4 regions of the Streptomyces sp. NBC_01190 genome follow, and region 3 is predicted to be linked to each of the others. Evidence: riboswitches for the same ligand, from Rfam matches in the RefSeq annotation. Region 3 holds a riboswitch; each other region holds the start of a gene.
What was found. A riboswitch is a leader RNA that binds a small molecule or an ion and turns the genes downstream of it on or off. The one in region 3 is predicted to bind cyclic di-AMP.
Positions count from the first base shown of each region.

Region 1: another riboswitch for cyclic di-AMP. It lies ahead of OG519_RS21670 (NlpC/P60 family protein); the one in region 3 lies ahead of OG519_RS04535 (peptidoglycan DD-metalloendopeptidase family protein).
Region 2: another riboswitch for cyclic di-AMP. It lies ahead of OG519_RS14135 (peptidoglycan DD-metalloendopeptidase family protein); the one in region 3 lies ahead of OG519_RS04535 (peptidoglycan DD-metalloendopeptidase family protein).
Region 4: another riboswitch for cyclic di-AMP. It lies ahead of OG519_RS12110 (transglycosylase family protein); the one in region 3 lies ahead of OG519_RS04535 (peptidoglycan DD-metalloendopeptidase family protein).

Region 1 is NZ_CP108580.1:5,150,699-5,154,900, reverse strand. Features, by position in the region: gene pcrA (DNA helicase PcrA) at 1-734, opposite strand, end outside; gene OG519_RS21675 (NlpC/P60 family protein) at 1,030-2,169, shown strand; cyclic di-AMP (ydaO/yuaA leader) riboswitch at 2,372-2,528, shown strand; gene OG519_RS21670 (NlpC/P60 family protein) at 2,535-3,638, shown strand; gene OG519_RS21665 (dihydrodipicolinate synthase family protein) at 3,635-4,202, opposite strand, start outside.
Region 2 is NZ_CP108580.1:3,425,713-3,429,914, forward strand. Features, by position in the region: gene OG519_RS14125 (SpoIIE family protein phosphatase) at 1-78, opposite strand, end outside; gene OG519_RS14130 (hypothetical protein) at 388-693, shown strand; gene OG519_RS14135 (peptidoglycan DD-metalloendopeptidase family protein) at 1,091-2,311, opposite strand; cyclic di-AMP (ydaO/yuaA leader) riboswitch at 2,324-2,460, opposite strand; gene OG519_RS14140 (N-acetylmuramoyl-L-alanine amidase) at 3,060-3,779, shown strand; gene OG519_RS14145 (DUF4240 domain-containing protein) at 3,752-4,202, opposite strand, start outside.
Region 3 is NZ_CP108580.1:1,076,179-1,080,380, reverse strand. Features, by position in the region: gene OG519_RS04545 (uridine kinase) at 347-973, shown strand; gene OG519_RS04540 (GNAT family N-acetyltransferase) at 1,068-2,084, shown strand; cyclic di-AMP (ydaO/yuaA leader) riboswitch at 2,457-2,639, shown strand; gene OG519_RS04535 (peptidoglycan DD-metalloendopeptidase family protein) at 2,644-3,504, shown strand; gene rho (transcription termination factor Rho) at 3,628-4,202, opposite strand, start outside.
Region 4 is NZ_CP108580.1:2,901,683-2,905,884, forward strand. Features, by position in the region: gene OG519_RS12100 (septum formation initiator family protein) at 1-150, opposite strand, end outside; gene eno (phosphopyruvate hydratase) at 306-1,586, opposite strand; gene OG519_RS12110 (transglycosylase family protein) at 1,821-2,540, opposite strand; cyclic di-AMP (ydaO/yuaA leader) riboswitch at 2,547-2,697, opposite strand; gene OG519_RS12115 (transglycosylase family protein) at 3,065-4,150, opposite strand.

The sequences.
Region 1 (4,202 bases), 4.1 Mb from region 3:
ACCTGAGCGCTGAACGACTTCGGCGGGAACTGCTTGGGATCGAGGTCCAGATCCCGGCAGACCAGCGCCATCAGCCGTTTGGAGTCGGCGGCGTCGTAGATCGAGAAGGACGAGGTGAAGCCGAGCGACTTCGACTCGCGGCGCAGGATGCGGACGCAGGCGCTGTGGAAGGTGGACACCCACATGACGTTGGCGCGCGGGCCGACCAGCTCCTCGACGCGCTCCTTCATCTCGCCGGCCGCCTTGTTGGTGAAGGTGATGGCGAGAATGGAGCCGGGGTGGACCTGCCGGGCGCCCAGGAGGTGCGCGATGCGGTGGGTCAGCACCCGGGTCTTGCCCGAGCCGGCGCCGGCCACGATGAGCAGCGGTCCGCCGGCGTGCTCCACGGCCGCGCGCTGCTGCTCGTTGAGCCCTTCGAGCAGCTTCGCGGGGTCGGCGACGGGGCGGGCGGCACCGTCGCGGTAGTGCGCGTCACGCGGCGGTCCGTCGAACCGGTCGCCGAAGAGGTGGTGCGGTACGTCCTCCTCTTCGGGACCGCCGGGGCCGCCGGGGTAGCCGGGACCGTCGGGGTCGCCAGGACCATCGGGACCCTCAGGGCCGCCGCGCCAGCCCGGCTCGCCGGGGTCGCCAGGTCCGTCCGCCGGCTCCGGCGGTTCGTGCGCCGCGGCGTCGGACGGGCCGTTGGCGGCGGCGTCGAAACCGGCCAGGAAGTTATCGTCAAAGAGGCTGCTCATCGCTGACCGAGTCTAGTGCCGCCGGTTCGGTCGGGGTCGGCTGAGCCGGGCTGATCGGATCTGGTCGATTCCGGTCGGCACATTCAGCACGCGGATGCCGTCGGTGCCCGCGCCGAACCACCGCCGTCGCCGTAACCCCTCTGTCGCCTTCCGTGACCGTAGCGGGGGGCGGCGAGGGGTTCGGCAAAACATTACGAAAAGGTATCGGGCCTATCGGACACCGCTCTTCCCAGCAGGCCACCGCTTTGGTTACGGTGCGGCACCAGGCAGAGCGTCCGGAAGGAGTCCGCCCGCCATGGCGACGCACCGTAAGGCCCGTACCGCGATACTGAGCGCCCCCGGCCCCCGAGCGGCCGTGGGGCTCACGACGGCGGCGCTGGCCACCGTGACGCTGATGACCGAGAGCGCGAGCGCGACTCCCGCGCCCGCCAAGCCCGCGCAGCCGTCGATCGCGTCGGTCAAGGCGAAGGTGGACTCGCTGTTCCACCAGGCCGAGGTCGCCACCGAGAAGTACAACGGCACCAAGGAGAAGACGGACCGGCAGAACGTCACCGTCAACAAACTGCTGGCGCAGGCGGCCCAGAAGACGCAGGCGCTCAACGACTCCCGCCGGGTGCTCGGGCTCTACGCCGCCGCGCAGTACCGGGACGGCGGTGACACGACCACCACCCGCTACCTCCTGGCGCCCGACCCGTCGTCGCTGGTGGACCAGGTACACCTGACCGACGTGATGGCCAAGCGGCAGAAGTCGGCGGTGGACTCGTACCGCACCCAGCAGGCGGCGGCCAGCCGGCAGCGGCTCGCGGCGGCCAAGAGCCTGGATGTGCTCACCGCCCAGCAGACCCAGCTCAAGGCCGCCAAGAGCGACGTACAGGACAAACTGGGCCAGGCGCAGCACCTGCTCAACAGCCTGACCGCGCAGGAGAAGCAGCGGCTGGCGGCGCTCGCGGCCAAGCAGGAGGCCGAGGCCAAGGCGAAGGCGGCGGCGCTGGCGGCCAAGGAGAAGGCGAAGGCGAAGGCCGAACAGGAGGCGGCGGCGGCCGCCGGCAGCAAGGGCGCCGACGCGCCCACATCGCCGGTCAACTCCTCGGTCGCCGAGCAGGCCATCGCGTTCGCGCAGAAGCAGATCGGCAAGCCGTACGTGTGGGGCGCGACCGGGCCGGACTCGTTCGACTGCTCCGGACTGACGCAGGCGGCCTACAAAGCGGCCGGCATCGACCTGCCGCGGACCACCTACGACCAGGTGAACGTCGGCACGCGGGTGTCGGAGGACGACCTCCAGCCGGGCGACCTCATCTTCTTCTACAGCGACGTCAGCCATGTCGGGCTCTACATAGGCGACGGGGAGATGATCCACGCGCCGCACACCGGGACGGTCGTGAAGATCGCGCCCATCACCGAAATGCCCTTCTACGGCGCGGTACGCCCGTATTGATCCGGCGATCGGCTCCCGGCGGCTCCCGAGACCATCGGCACGACCCTCCCCCCGGCCCCGCCAAACCCCCAGAAGCCAACACAACCCGAATGATCACAAAGCGATTTCGGTCACATTGCGATCCAAACTTCCCAAGCGCCGCTGAAGTTGACTAGCGTAGCCCGCTAGGTGACCTGCTTCCTGCCGGTGCGAGTGCCGGCACACGTCACCTCCGCTCAATCCGGCTCCGGCCGGAGCCGGGGACCCACGCAGTCAATATGGGGTGAATCGGGACGGACGCCGCAGGGCGTCGGGACCGTAGGGCGACCTTTCCCGCCCGAACCCGTCAGCTAACCCGGTCGGCGGTACACGGAGGGAGCGCCTCCTTGGCGTCGCACCGCAAGCCGCGTACCCGCATACTCACCACCTCCGCCCCCCGGGCGGCAGTCGGAGTCACCGCGGTGGCGGCCCTGGCGTCCGTCACTCTGCTCAGCGAAGGCGCGAGCGCCGCTCCGGCGCCGGCCAAGCCCTCCATCAGCGAGGTCAAGAAGCAGGTCGACAGCCTCAACCAGCAGGCCGAGGTGGCCACCCAGCAGTACGACCAGGCCAAGGAGAAGACCGACACCCAGCGGGCCAAGGCCAATCAGCTGCTCGAGCAGGTCGCGCAGAAGACCGAGAAGCTCAACGAGACGCGCCGGGTGCTCGGCCAGTTCGCGAGCGAGCAGTACCGCGAGGGCGGTATGGACGCGACCACGCAGCTACTGCTTTCGGCCAATCCCGAGGCGTTCCTCGCGCAGACCCACATGATGGACCGGGCCTCCCTCACGCAGGAACAGGCGCTGAAGACGTTCCAGATCCAGCAGGAGCAGGCGGCGATCCAGCGCTCCCAGGCCAGTGCGAGCCTGAGCGAACTCACCTCCGCGCAGGCGAAGCTGGCCGCCCAGAAGAAGAACGTGTCGGCGAAGCTGGCCGCCGCCCAGAAGCTGCTCAACAGCCTCAACGCCGAGCAGCGCGCGCGGATCGCCGCGATGAACAGGCCGCCGGCGTCTTCGACCGGGTTCGCCAAGTCCAGTGCCGGCGGTAGTTCGTCGTCCGGTTCGTCCGCGTCCAGCGCGAGCTACAACTACAACGGCCCCGCCTCCGGCCGCGCCGCCGCCGCGATCCAGTTCGCCCTCGCGCAGCGCGGCAAGCCCTACGTCTCGGGCGGCACCGGCCCCGGCGCGTACGACTGCTCCGGCCTCACCCAGGCCGCGTACGCCGCCGCCGGGATCAAGATCGGCCGCACCACCTGGGACCAGGTCACCGACGGCACGTCCGTCTCCGAGGCCGACCTCCGCCCCGGCGACCTCGTCTTCTTCTACTCCGGCATCAGCCACGTCGGTATCTACCTCGGCAACGGCCAGGTCGTGCACGCCCCGCACACCGGCGCCGTCGTGGAGATCGCCCCGATGAGCTGGATGCCCTTCGCGGCGGCCCGCCGCATCGCCTAGGACGGATCGCCCGGAACGGCGGGGTTTGCCGCGTGCGCCAGCCCCGCCGGATCAGCCTTTCCGGTCGGCCTGGCCGGCTTGTTCGGCAGGGCCCGCTCATCCAGCCAGGCCCGCTCATCCAGCCAGGCCCGCTCATCCAGCCAGGCCGGCTCGTTCGGCCTGGCCCGCTCGTCGGGCTTGGCCGGCCCACCCGCCACCTCGGCCAGCCGGCTCAGCGTCGCGTCCAGCGCCGCGCGTCCGGCGGGCAGCAGCGGCAGCCGTACGTCGGGGGTAGGGACGAGGCCGCGCGCGTGGAGCACCCCCTTGATGACCGTGGGGTTCGGTTCGCCGAAGGCGGCGGCCGACAGCCGGGCCAGCCCGTGCCCGAGCGCCCGCGCCCGGACGACGTCGCCCACCCGCCACGCGGCGGCCAGCTCCACGAACCGCTCGGTCGCCAGGTGCGCCGAGGCGAGGATCGCGCCCGCGGCGCCCAGGGCGAGCAGCGGCGAGACGAAGAGGTCGTCCCCGGCGAGCACCGCGAAGCCCGGCGGCGGATCGCCGAGCAGTTCCACGGTGTCCTGGTCG
Region 2 (4,202 bases), 2.3 Mb from region 3:
GATCAGGGCCACGGCCGCGCCCAGCGGGGTCGGTTCCAGCATCGTCCCGGCCGGACCGGCCGCCACCGGTCGCCCCATCAGCGACCGCGCTCAACGACACATTTGTCCATGTTTGGAGCCTAGCGCGTCCCCCCGGAGGAGCCACGGCTCCGGCACGGCGACGACTCGCCGCGGGCCCCAGGGCGCCCGCGGCGCCGCTTCGGCGCCACGGCTGAACCACGGCGGCACCGCGTAGCCACCGCGGACCCACCGCGGGAAGAGCGGCGGGCTAGCCTCGGGGGTGATCGGCGTACCGGGCCGCACAGGGCAGCCCACCGCGCCGTACCGCGCTGACGCGCGCTGACAGGTGCTTACGAGCGCCGACAAGCGCTGACAAGGAGGAACACGATGGCTGGGGTGTCGGCGAGCTTGGTGGCCGCGGGCGGATTGGTCGGCGGGTACGGAGTGGCCCGGTGGACCAAGCGGCGGGAGCTGGGCGGGGTGGCGCTGGTCGCCGCCGGAGCGGTGGCCGCGCGGTCCTGGCAGCGGCAGGCGGGGGTGGCGACCGCGGCCGGACTCACCGGGGCTTACGTCGCCGCTTTCGCCGGAGCGCATCCGCTGGCCAAGAAGGTCGGCTCGTGGCCGGCGGTGTTCGCGCTGGCCGGCGGCATGGCGGCGGCGTCCTGGCTCGTGGCCGGGCGCGGCGGGGAGTAGCCGGCCGGCCGGGAAAAGGACCGGCGGCCCAGGCTGGGGGGGAGTAGCCAGGACCGCCGGCGTATGGGGGATGTCGCGCCGCTGAGCACAGGTCGTACGGTGCCGCGGCGGGCCGGACCGGGCCGTTCGTAGGGCCCGTGAGCCGTACCCGTCCCGTACGGATGGCCTGGGCGGCCACCTTCGGGCGAGCGGCCCGCCGGCCCGACACGCGGCCTCGGAACGTTCTTGGGACGACGGGTCACACGGGCCGATCGGGTCCTACCCCGCCTGCCCGCCCACCCCGTCGTACACCTCACGACCGGGACCCGCCCGGCCGCACCGCCACCGTAGCGCGTCCACTGGCGCCCCGCCCGGCCACCGGCCGAACCGATGCCCCGATCGAGCGAACCGCGCCGCCTCAGACCGCCACATCGTGCGCCACGAGCCACGGCAGCGGGTCGACCGCGTCGCCGCCCGAGGGGCGGACCTCCAGGTGGAGATGGGGCGCCGGGACGTTTCCGGTCGCGCCCACTCGGCCGATCGTGTCGCCCGTGGTGACGCGGCCCGCGGTGACGACCATCGTGGAGAGGTGGCAGTACCACAGCTCCGTACCGTCATCGAGGGCGACGACCACCCGGTAGCCGTACGCGCCCGCCCAGCCGGCCGAGGTGACCGTACCGCCGTGGACGGCGTGGACCGGGGTGCCGGTGGGGGCGTTGAAGTCCTGCCCGGCGTGGATGTTGCCCCACGGGTCGGACTCGCCGAAGCCCGCGGTGAGGGTGTAGCAGGAGACCGGCTTGATGTAGGAGGCGGCGAACCGGGCGACCCGCTCGGCCTCGGCGCGGGCGGCGGCTGCCACCTCGGCCTTCGCCTTCGCCTCGGCGGCGGCCTTCGCGGCGGCGGCCTGCTCGCGCACCTTCCGCTCGGCGGCGGCGCGAGCGGCCTGCTGCGCGGCGGCCTTGTCGGCGGCTTCCCGTTCGCCGCGGGCGACGGCGTCCCGGGCCTCGGTGGCCTGGGTGACGATCCGGGTCAGCAGCGCCGCGCCCGGGTCGGGGAGCGCGGTCGCGGGCTCGTCGGAAGCGGGGGCGTCGAGGGGGGCGGGAGTGCTGAGGGGGGCGGGGGCGCTGACCGGCGCCAGCTCCGGCAGCGGCTGCGGCCGGGACCGGGGGGCCGCCGGCGGCGTTTCCGGTACGGAGGCCGGCGCCGGGAGCGGCGCGGACCGCGGCACGAAATCCGGTACGGAATCAGGTACGGAGACGGGCGCGGCGTCCGGCACGGTGACCGGCGCCGATACGGGCAGCGGCGCCGGCGCGAGACCGGGTCCCGCTACGGTGCCGGTCGCCGCGGCGGCCACCCCGCCCGCCCCGACGGCGGCCATCGCCGCTATGCCGAGGGCCGCGGAGCCACGGGCAAGGGTCCGCTGCCGGGGTACGGGCACGGTGAGGGTCATGGGGTCCGCGACGGGAAGGGGCAGCGGCAGCGGGGCGGCAGCGGGCCGCTCGGTCGAGCCGGCCGCCGAACCATCTGTCGGGTAGTCAGCCCGGTAGTCGACGGGGAAGCCCGCGGGAAACTCGTCCCACTCCCCGGCGGATCCACTCTCGGGCCGGGCAGGTGCGTAGGCAGGTTGGTTCGACGCCACTGTGGGCGCACTCCTTTCCTTCCCTCTCGCCTACCGGGTTAGCTGACGGGTTCGGAGCAGGAAGGTCTCCTACGGGCCTGGCTGCTGCCCGATTCACCCCAGGTGTTGGGTCCCCGGTTCCCGCGGACGGGATTCGGCAAGCGCACGGTGCCGCCTCTTACGGCGGTGGTGACGACCGCGCTGCGTTATCGAACGTTAATAGAGCCGGAGAGGTTTTCCAAGCCGAATCGGAGAGTTGGGCTGCGGAAGCAATCCGGCATCAGTCCCCCAAGCGGGGCAATGCGGGCACTCGGTGTGGCCGAGCGGTGACGTGAGTGTGTGTCAGTTGTTATGTAAAGCTGACCGGACAGCTACGTTCAGTGAGCGAATGTCAACGAAATGACACGGTGACGGGGCGACAGGAGGTGGGCTTGGTGGTCGTATGCGATCGGCGCCACAGGTCCAGGCCTCTGACCATGGGCGCATCGCTAGGGCGTGTTTTAGAAGTAGCGTCGTCCGCCCGCAGGGCGGGGCTCACGGCGTCTGGTGCGTGCGATCGCAAGGCGGAGGGTCGTCCTCGTAGTGGGCCTACTCGGATGAGCCCGACAACGCAGCGAGCGTGCGTGCCAGACGCCGTGAGACAGACGGGACTTCTAAAACACGCCCTAGGCGGGCCGGGCGTCCCGGCGCCACGATGAGCAGGCTCCGCCCTTGTCATGGACCCGTACAAGTAGTCGACCCCCACGACCGACCCCACCGGGAGCCCGCCATGCTACGAGCCAACCGACCCCAACGAAGCGGCACACACCCCGGGACACACCCCGAGGCGCACCCCGACGCCCGTCCCGCGCCCTCCGGTCCGCTCCCCGCCGCGGCGCCTCACCCGCTCCCCGAAGACCCCGACCGCCGCTCCCTGCTCCGCCGCGGCCTCGCCCTCGGCGCCGGCGCGGCCCTCACGGGCGGACTGGCCGTCGCAGCGGGCACCGCGTCCGCGGCGACGGCGGTCGACTACCCCGGCGCCGCCTGGGCGCCGGCCAGCACCGCCAACTACACGGCCGCCAACCGCCCTTCGACGTACCCGGTCGAACTGGTGGTGATCCATGTGACCCAGGAGACCTTCACCGACACCATCAGCCTCTTCCAGGACCCCGAGCACGCCGCCACCGCGCACTACGTCGTCCGCTCGGCCGACGGCGCCATCGCCCAGTGCGTCCGCGAGCACGACGTGGCCTGGCACGCGGGCAACTGGGACTACAACACCCGCAGCATCGGCATCGAGCACGAGGGCTGGGTCGACGACCCCTCGTACTTCACCACCGCCCTCTACCACGCCTCCGCCGCCCTCACCGCGGCCGTCTGCGACAAGTACGGCATCCCCAAGGACCGCGATCACATCCTCGGCCACTCCCAGGTGCCCGGCGCCGACCACACCGACCCCGGTCCCAACTGGGACTGGGTCCGCTATATCCGCCTGGTCAACGGCGTCTGAACCAACGCCGCCGCGTCGTCCGCCGGGCCCAGCGGGAACATCGCGGTGAGCCGGGGAAGGCGGCGGACCGACTCCGGCTCGTCGAGGACCGACCAGCGGTGGCCGGCCGGGGTGAGCCCGGGCGGGCGGCACGCGGCGGAGTCGAGCAGCGTACGGGCGGCGGCGCGGAAGGACGCGCCGCTCTCCTCCCCGGCGCCGGTGAGCTGCTGATACGCCTCCGGGGCGAGCCAGCCGAGCGACTCCCACTGCGGCCAGGCGTCCTCGGGCCACGCGGCCCGGGGGCGGCCGGACAGCCGCAGGACCTCAGGCGCGTAGGCGAGCACGTCGGCGTCGGCGACCGCCGCCTCGAAGGCCGGGCGGCCGAGGCCGACCATCCAGTGCTGGAAGTAGCAGAAGGTGTCGTCGGAGCACCAGCCGCCGAAG
Region 3 (4,202 bases):
GGGACGGTCACCTTGAGTTCTTCCAGGCTCACAAAAAGTAATAGATCATGCTCGGTGGCAAATGGGTGATTTGTCACCAATTTCCGCCACCCGGATGAGAGCGCGCCCCCCGCCTCGGACCCGCCTCGCCCCGGGCCGGGTCCGAGGTTCCCCGCTGACCTGGCCGCTGACGCGGTATCACGCCGTATCACTCCGTATCCGCTCCGTCCGGCCGTCCGGCCCGGCAAGAAACACGACCGCTTTCGCCGGACGAGTCCGAACGAGTGAGAGCCGACCCGGGCCGGCCCCCGCCTTCCCGGTTGGCCCATCCGTTCCGTGCCGGGCCGGATGGGCCAGGATGGGCGGTGTGCAGCTCACCCCGATCACCTGGCCCCGGCTGGCCGAGATCCTCGCCGAACGCGTCGCGACGACCCCACCGCCCGGACCCTGGTGGCGGGTCGCGGTCGACGGCGCCCCCGCCGCCGGCACCGGGAACCTCGCCGACGCCCTGGCCGCCGCGCTGCCCGCCCTCGGCCACCCCGCGCTCCGGGTCCGCGCGGAGAGCTTCTGGCGCCCCGCCTCGCTGCGCCTGGAGTACGGACACGAGGACGTCGACGCCTACTACCAACTCTGGCTCGACACCGGCGCGCTGCGCCGCGAGGTGCTGGAGCCGCTCGGCCCGGGCGGCACCGGACGCGCGCTGCCGTCGCTGCGCGACCCGCGCACCGACCGCTCCACCCGGGCCGATTACGTCCAACTGCCGCCGGGCGGCGTCCTGGTACTCGACGGACCGCTGCTGCTCGGCCAGGGGCTGCCGCTCGACCTCACCGTCCATCTGCGGCTCTCCCGGGCCGCGTTGGAGCGCCGCACCCCGGCCGACCAGCGGTGGACGCTGCCCGCCTACGACCGTTACGCGCACGAGGCGATGCCGGAGGAGGCCGCCGATGTGCTGGTCCGCGCCGACGATCCCCGCCACCCGGCCTGGACCGGCTGAACCCCCGCCCGGCGGACGGACCGCACCCCGTTCCCACGGCGGGCCGGGCCGCCTTGCCGTGAGGGCGCGCGCCCCGCTAGCGTCCACGAGCACCATGACTGTCGCCATCGCGCCGCTGACCACCGAGCACATACCCCTGGCCGCACAGCGCTACGACCGCTGGTTCACGCGCGCCCGCCGCCCGCCGTCCCAGCGCTCCTGGCTCGCCGACGGCCCGGTGCGGGGCGAGGAACTGCTCGGCAAGCTGCACACCGCGCCCGGCCTCGAAGCCTGCCGCGCGCTGGACGGCGACGGCAATCTGATCGGGCACCTCGCGGCGATCCCGGTCGACCTCACCCCCGACGACCCGGCGGGGCTCCGCAGTCACCCGCGCTCCGCGCTGGTCCCGCACGGCGGCCACTCGCTGCCCGCGGGCCGGGAGAGCGAGGTGCTGCGCGCGCTCTACCTGCGGGTCGCCGCCCGGCTGGTCGCCGACCGGCGGATGGTGCACTACGCGTGGGTGCCGGCCGGCGACACCGCCACCGCGCCCTGGTCCGACCTCGGCTTCGGCCGTGAACTGGTGCACGGCCTGATGGGCGTCAAGCCGCGCGGGCGGCAGCCCCGCGGTGTCGAAGGGCTCGGCATCCGCCGGGCGGGCCCCGGCGACCTGCCGCAGATCGGCCGGATGGCCGCCGAGTCCTCGCGCCGGCAGCGCGAGGCCGGCATCTTCCAGCCCCAGCCCGAGCGCGCGCTGGCCGCCCTGCGGCTGCGCTACGCGGACGCCCTCGCCGACCCCCGCTGCGGCGCCTGGATCGCGGCCCGCCGGGGCGAGGAGATCGGCATGGTGCTGCTCCACCCGGCGATCCCCGACCCGGTGGTGCCGGAGTCGTGCGTGGAACTGGCCGAGGCGTACGTGGAACCCGCCGCCCGCGGCGAGGGGATCAGCCGGGTGCTGCTCGCCACCGCCCTGGCCTGGGCCTACGACAACGGGCACCGCTATATGTCGGCGCGCTGGCCGTCCGCGTCCGGGTCGGCGGCCGGGCACTGGCCGGCCTTCGGCTTCCGGCCGGTCGCCTACCGGCTCAGCCGGACGCTCGACGCGCGGATCGGCGGCACACCGGGTACCTACTGAGCCGACCGTCTCGGCCAGAAAGCGAAATAAGCCGCCGATCCTGCCAATCCGGTCATTCAACCGCTCTTTATTCGAGGGCGTGAGCGGCATCACGACATGAACACCGTTCGAACAGGCGTGGACGCGTTCGGTAGGCGATCATGCCGGTTTGTCACGGTGGGTCCCCCGCTGCTCGACATCGGGTGAGCGGCGCGTACACACGCCGAAGACGGCCGGTCGCGGGGGGTGAACGGCCGGAAGATCCCGAATGCCCGAAAACTCGGCCATGGTTGCTCCCCGCGCCGAGCAGCGTCTAGCTTCCGGTCTGCGGGCCGACGCCCGCACCCAGACCGTCGGGCGGATCGCCTAATCCTGCCGCCGCCCGGAACGCCGGACACTCGAACACCGTGGCAGGAGCGGGGGACCCAGGTAAGTCGCCGTCACGCACCACGCGGACGGCTCGGGGTGAAGACACCGCCCGTATCCCGCGCGCAGCGCGCGCCGGTACGACGCGATGGCCGGGCATCTCCTGCCCGAACCCGACAGCTCACCTCGCAGGCGTAGGAGAGGACTCTTCCCCATGCCCGCAAAGGGACAGCATCGCAAGACCGGCCTCAGCCGGCTCACCCGTATCTGCGTCGTGGCCGGCACCGGGGCCGCCGCCCTCGCGGTGCCGCTGGTCGGCGCCGCCACCGCCTCGGCCGCGCCCGCCGCGCCGGCGTCCGCGACCACCCACCCGGCGGGGCACGCCAAGCCGGGCGGCTACGTGGTGGCGCCCGGCGACACGCTCTCCAAGATCGCCCGCACCCACCATGTGGTGGGCGGCTGGCACCGGCTCTACCAGGAGAACAAGGCCGTCATCGGGGCCGACCCCAACCTGATCCGCCCGGGCGAGCACCTCGTGCTGCACCCCGGCACGGCGCAGAAGCCCGCCGCCGCACCGGCGAAGCCCGCCGCGGCCCCCGCCCCGGCGCCGGCCGCCAAGGCCGCTCCGGTCGGCGTCGAACTCGCCGCCAAGCCCGTGGCCGCCGACTCCGGCTACACCAAGCCGGTCGGCGACGCCGCCATCGGCACCCCGTACCACGCCGAGGGCTCCATGTGGTCCAGCGGCTACCACACCGGGGTCGACTTCCTGGTCGGCTCCGGCACCCCGGTGCACGCGGTCGCGGCCGGCACGGTCTACTCCGCGGGCGCCGACGGCGCCTACGGCAACGACGTGATCATCAAGCACGCCGACGGCAAGTACACCCTGTACGGGCACCTGACCCAGCCGCTGGTGTCGGCCGGCCAGACGGTGACCGAGGGCCAGGAGATCGGCATCTCCGGCGCCACCGGCAACGTCACGGGACCGCACCTGCACTTCGAGGTGCGCACCACGCCGTCCTACGGTTCGGACATCGACCCGATCGCGTACCTGGCCTCGCACGGCGTCACCTTCTGACGTTCCGCACCCCGAGTCCCCCTGCCCGAGCCCGCCCGGCCCACCAGCCGGCCGGGCTCGCGGCTTCGGCTGCCCGGGCGGTGGCTGCCCGGGCGGTCCCCGGCCGGGCGCGGCCCGGACCGCTCAGCCGGGGAGCGTGCCCTGGATCTGCCGCAGAAAGGCCGCGTTGTCCGGCGTCTGGCGGATCCGCTCCAGCATGACCTCGAGACCGGACTGGGCGTCGCGGCCGCTCAGCGCCCGCCGCAGGCCGCGCACCACCGACAGCTCGGGGGCCGGGATCAGCAGTTCCTCGCGCCGCGTACCGGAGACGGTGACGTCCACCGCGGGGAAGATCCGCCGCTCGGCGAGGGCCCGGTCGAGGTGCAGCTCCATATTGCCGGTGCTCTTCAGCTCCTCGTAGTAGAAGCCGTCGGCGCGTGAACCGGTGTCCACCAGCGCGGTGGCCACAATGGTGAGCGAACCGCCCTCCTCGGCCAGCCGTGCCGCGCCGAAGAAGCGCTTGGGACCGATCAGCGCCGCCGCGTCCACCCCGCCGGACAGGGTGCGGCCGCTGCCGGCGGCGGCCGTGTTGTGCGCCCGGCACAGCCGGGTCAGCGAGTCCAGCAGGATCACCACGTCCTGCCCCAGCTCCACCAGTCGCTTCGCCCGCTCGACGGCGAGTTCGGCGACCGCGATGTGCTGCCTGGCCGGCTGGTCGA
Region 4 (4,202 bases), 1.8 Mb from region 3:
CGCGCACAGCACCAGAGCGAGCAGCGCGGCCCGCCCGGTGAGCTTGTTGCGGCGCACCGGGCGCCGGGTCGCGGCACGGTAGACCCGGGCCTGCGCCTCCTGGCCGATGGCCTTCAGCCGGGCCGCGGTGGAGAACCGGTCCGCCTCCACGCCGTGACTCCCCTCGCCGTTCCTGCCGGCCGCCTTGCTCCCGTATATCCCGTATGTCCCCGCCCACGGTACGGGACCGGGTGCGGGGACATACGGAGGCGGGGCGCCGAGCCGTCCGGCTCAATACCCTGGGCGGTTCAGCGCCCGCGGCGCTTTCAGTGCTTGAAGCGGGGGAACGCCGAGCGCCCGGCGTAGACCGCCGCGTCGTCCAGGATCTCCTCGATGCGGAGCAACTGGTTGTACTTGGCGACGCGCTCGGAGCGGGCCGGGGCGCCGGTCTTGATCTGGCCGCAGTTGGTGGCGACGGCCAGGTCGGCGATGGTGACGTCCTCGGTCTCGCCGGAGCGGTGCGACATCATGCACTTGTAGCCGTTGCGCTGGGCCAGCTCGACCGCGTCCAGGGTCTCGGTCAGCGAGCCGATCTGGTTGACCTTGACCAGCAGCGCGTTGGCGGTGGCGTTGTCGATGCCGCGCTGGAGCCGCTCCGGGTTGGTGACGAACAGGTCGTCGCCGACGATCTGCACCTTGGTGCCGAGCTTGTCGGTGAGCACCTTCCAGCCGGCCCAGTCGTCCTCGTACAGCGGGTCCTCGATGGAGACCAGCGGGTACGAGGCGACCAGGTCCTCGTAGTACTCGGTCAGCTCGGCGGCGGACTTGTCCTCGCCCTCGAACTGGTACTTGCCGTCCTTGTAGAACTCGGAGGCGGCGACGTCCAGGGCGAGCGCGATGTCCTGGCCGGGGGCGTAGCCGGCCTGCTTGATGGCCTCGATGATGAGGTCGAGGGCGGCGCGGTTGGACTCCAGGTTCGGCGCGAAGCCGCCCTCGTCGCCCAGACCGGTGGACAGGCCGCGGGACTTCAGCACGCCCTTGAGCGTGTGGTAGACCTCGGCGCCCCAGCGCAGCGCCTCGGAGAAGGACTCGGCGCCGATCGGCGCGATCATGAACTCCTGGATGTCCACGTTGGAGTCCGCGTGCGAACCGCCGTTGAGGATGTTCATCATCGGGACCGGCAGGACGTGCGCGTTCGGGCCGCCGAGGTAGCGGAAGAGCGGCAGGTCGGACGCCTCGGAGGCGGCGTGGGCGACGGCGAGCGAGACGCCGAGGATGGCGTTGGCACCGAGCGAGGACTTGTCCGGGGTGGCGTCCAGGTCGAACATCGCCTGGTCGATGAGGCGCTGCTCCGTGGCGTCGTAGCCGACCAGCTCGGGGCCGATCTGCTCGATCACGGCGAGGACGGCCTTCTCGACGCCCTTGCCCTGGTAGCGGTTCTTGTCGCCGTCACGGAGTTCCAGTGCCTCGAAGGCGCCGGTGGAGGCGCCGGACGGGACTGCCGCACGGCCCGTGCTGCCGTCGTCGAGGCCGACCTCCACCTCGACAGTGGGGTTGCCTCGTGAGTCGAGGATTTCCCGGGCTACGACGACGTCGATGGACGGCACGTTGTCTCCTTCTCAGCAGGCTTCGATGTCTTCTCTTCTTTTTCCGGGACGAGCCTAACCGGCTTCGGCGTCCGGGGAGGCGCTCGCCCCCGCACCGGAGACGTAATACCCCGGCCGGGCACACCTGGGGGAGGGCGTGCCCGGCCGGGGCGGTCGAGGGGTTCGGCTGCCGTCAATCCGCTGTTCGGCCAACAGCCGTCGCGCGGCTGTGTGGAGGCCGCGCGGCGGGCGTGGTCAGCGCAGGTGCAGGTGCTGGCCCGGGAAGATGAGGTCCGGGTTGTTGACGATGCCGCGGTTGAGGTCGTACAGCTTCCGCCAGCCGCCCTTGACGTGGTGCGACGCGGCGATCCGGGACAGGGTGTCGCCGCCGACCACGGTGTACTCGCCGTGGCCCTTGCGGAACCCCTTGTGGTGGGTGGTGGTGTGGGTCGGGGTGCTGGGCTTCGGCGCCTTGGCGGGGGCCGGGGCGGTGGTGTTCGACGACGATGACGAGGCCGCCGACGATGACGACGACGACGCCGACGACGCTGCCGGAGCGGGCGCCGAGGACGACGCGGACGACGAGCCGCCGGAGTTGATGTCCGGCGCCGGACCACCCGCGGTCAGGCCGCCGGCCGACGCGCAGGACCAGGCACCCGGGCCCTGGAGCGCGAGCAGCTTCTCGGCGACGGCGATCTGCTGGTCCTTGGTGGCGAGGTCGGCGCGCGGCGCGTACTGGAGGCCACCGGCCGCTTCCCAGCTCGACTGGGAGAACTGGAGGCCGCCGTAGTAGCCGTTGCCGGTGTTGATGGACCAGTTGCCACCGGACTCGCACTGCGCCACCGCGTCCCAGGTGGCGACCGAAGCGGCGGAGGCGGAGGTGGCGCCGATCAGCGGTACGGCGATCGCGGTGCCGGCGACTCCGGCGAATGCGGCGTATCGGACAAGCTTTGAGGCACGACGGTGCTTACCCATGATGAATTCAGTCCTCACCGACGCCTACGAGGTGAGCTGTCGGGTTCGGGCGTGAGTTGCCCGGCCGGACCGCCTGTTGCTCATCGCGGCCATCTCGGCTTCACCCCAAGCCGGTCCCCGTCCTGGTGTACGTCCGCAGCGTGGGCGTGTGCTGTCCGGTGCTGCGGCGGCGTACGGCCGGGGTCCCGGCGGAAGACCTTGGGTCCCCCGCTCCTGCCTGCGGCGCTTTCGCGTCGGCTGTTCCCGTCGGGCGGCGGCAGGACTCGGCGTTCTGCCCGGCGGGGCCCGCTGTGGCGAGCGTGGAAACGTTAAGCACAAGGCAGCAGATAGGACAAACACCCCGATCACGTCGGCCAACTGGGCCCACGCGCTCGGGTCAGGACAAGAACCGCAGGTCACAGCGGTCGATTTCAGCGCTCCGCAAGCGGGTGGTCACAGCGGCCCGAGAGAGGCTTGTCACATCCCCACAGCGAGGAGGCGAGCGGTACGTCCGGTTTGTCGGCCGACCCTCATTTCCCCTTTTCTCAGTCGAGGTTGATGATCTGTCCTGGTTTGATGAGGTTCGGGTTGGCGCCGATCGCCTGCCGGTTGACGTCGTAGAGGTGGCGCCAGCCGCCGTCCACGCGCTCGGCCCGCGCGATGCCGGAGAGCGAGTCGCCGGCGCCGATCGTGTAGTGACCCGTGGGCGAAGTGCGCGAATCCTCACCCTTGTTGGTGGTATCGGTAGCGGTCGGGCTCGCCGGGCCGCCGTCGGCGATCGCGAAGACCTGGGTCCGGGTGGCCTGGTCCTGGGCGGCGAGCTCCTCGTCGGTCGGGCTGTACGGCTTCGCGTGCCGTCCCGTGCCGCTGCTCGCGTCCGGCGGGGCGACCGTGGCGCCGGAGGAGTCGGTGGGGGCCAGCGTGCTCGCGCCGGAGCCCGGCGTGGCGGGCGGCGGCGTGACGGTGGCGGGCGGCGCGGGGGTCCGCGGGGTGGACGGCGTCACCGGGGTGGTGGGGTCGGTAGCCGGGTCGCCGGGGTCGCTCGGATCGCCCGGGTTGCCCATCCCGGTCGTCGGCGGCGTGGTGGGCGTGACCGGGACACCGGGGGTCGTGGCGGGCGCCGAGGGATCCGCGGTGGGGGCGGTGGGCGTGGCGACCGGCGCCGAGGGGTCCGGGGTCGGAGCCGGCGTGTGCTCGCCGGGCTGCGCCGGGGTGGGCGCGGCGGTCGGATCGGTGGGCGGGCTGTCCGGCAGCAGACCGGTGCCCTCCTCGCAGCCCGGCCAGGCGCCCGGGCCGAGATTCGTGAGCATCTTCTCGGCCACGGCTATCTGCTGGGCCTCGGTGGCGAGATCGGGGCGCTTGGCGTACGCGTCACCGCCGTACTGGTCCCAGGTGTCCTGGGTGATGGCGAGGCCGCCGTAGAAGCCGTTGCCGGTGTTGGCCTGCCACAGGCCGCCGGTCTCGCAGAAGGCGACCCGGTCCCACGTACTGGGGTCCGCGGCCTGTGCGGTGGCGGCGCCGAAGAGCGGAAGGGCGATGCCGGCGCCCGTCGCGGCGGCCGTCGCCATGGTCACCACGGCCGCGGGGGTCGGTCGGGGACGGCGGTGCCGGCCGTTGCCTGACGAGAGCATTGCGGTCGCCTTTCATTCTGGCCCTACGCGCCCGCGCCCACCGCGTCGGTCC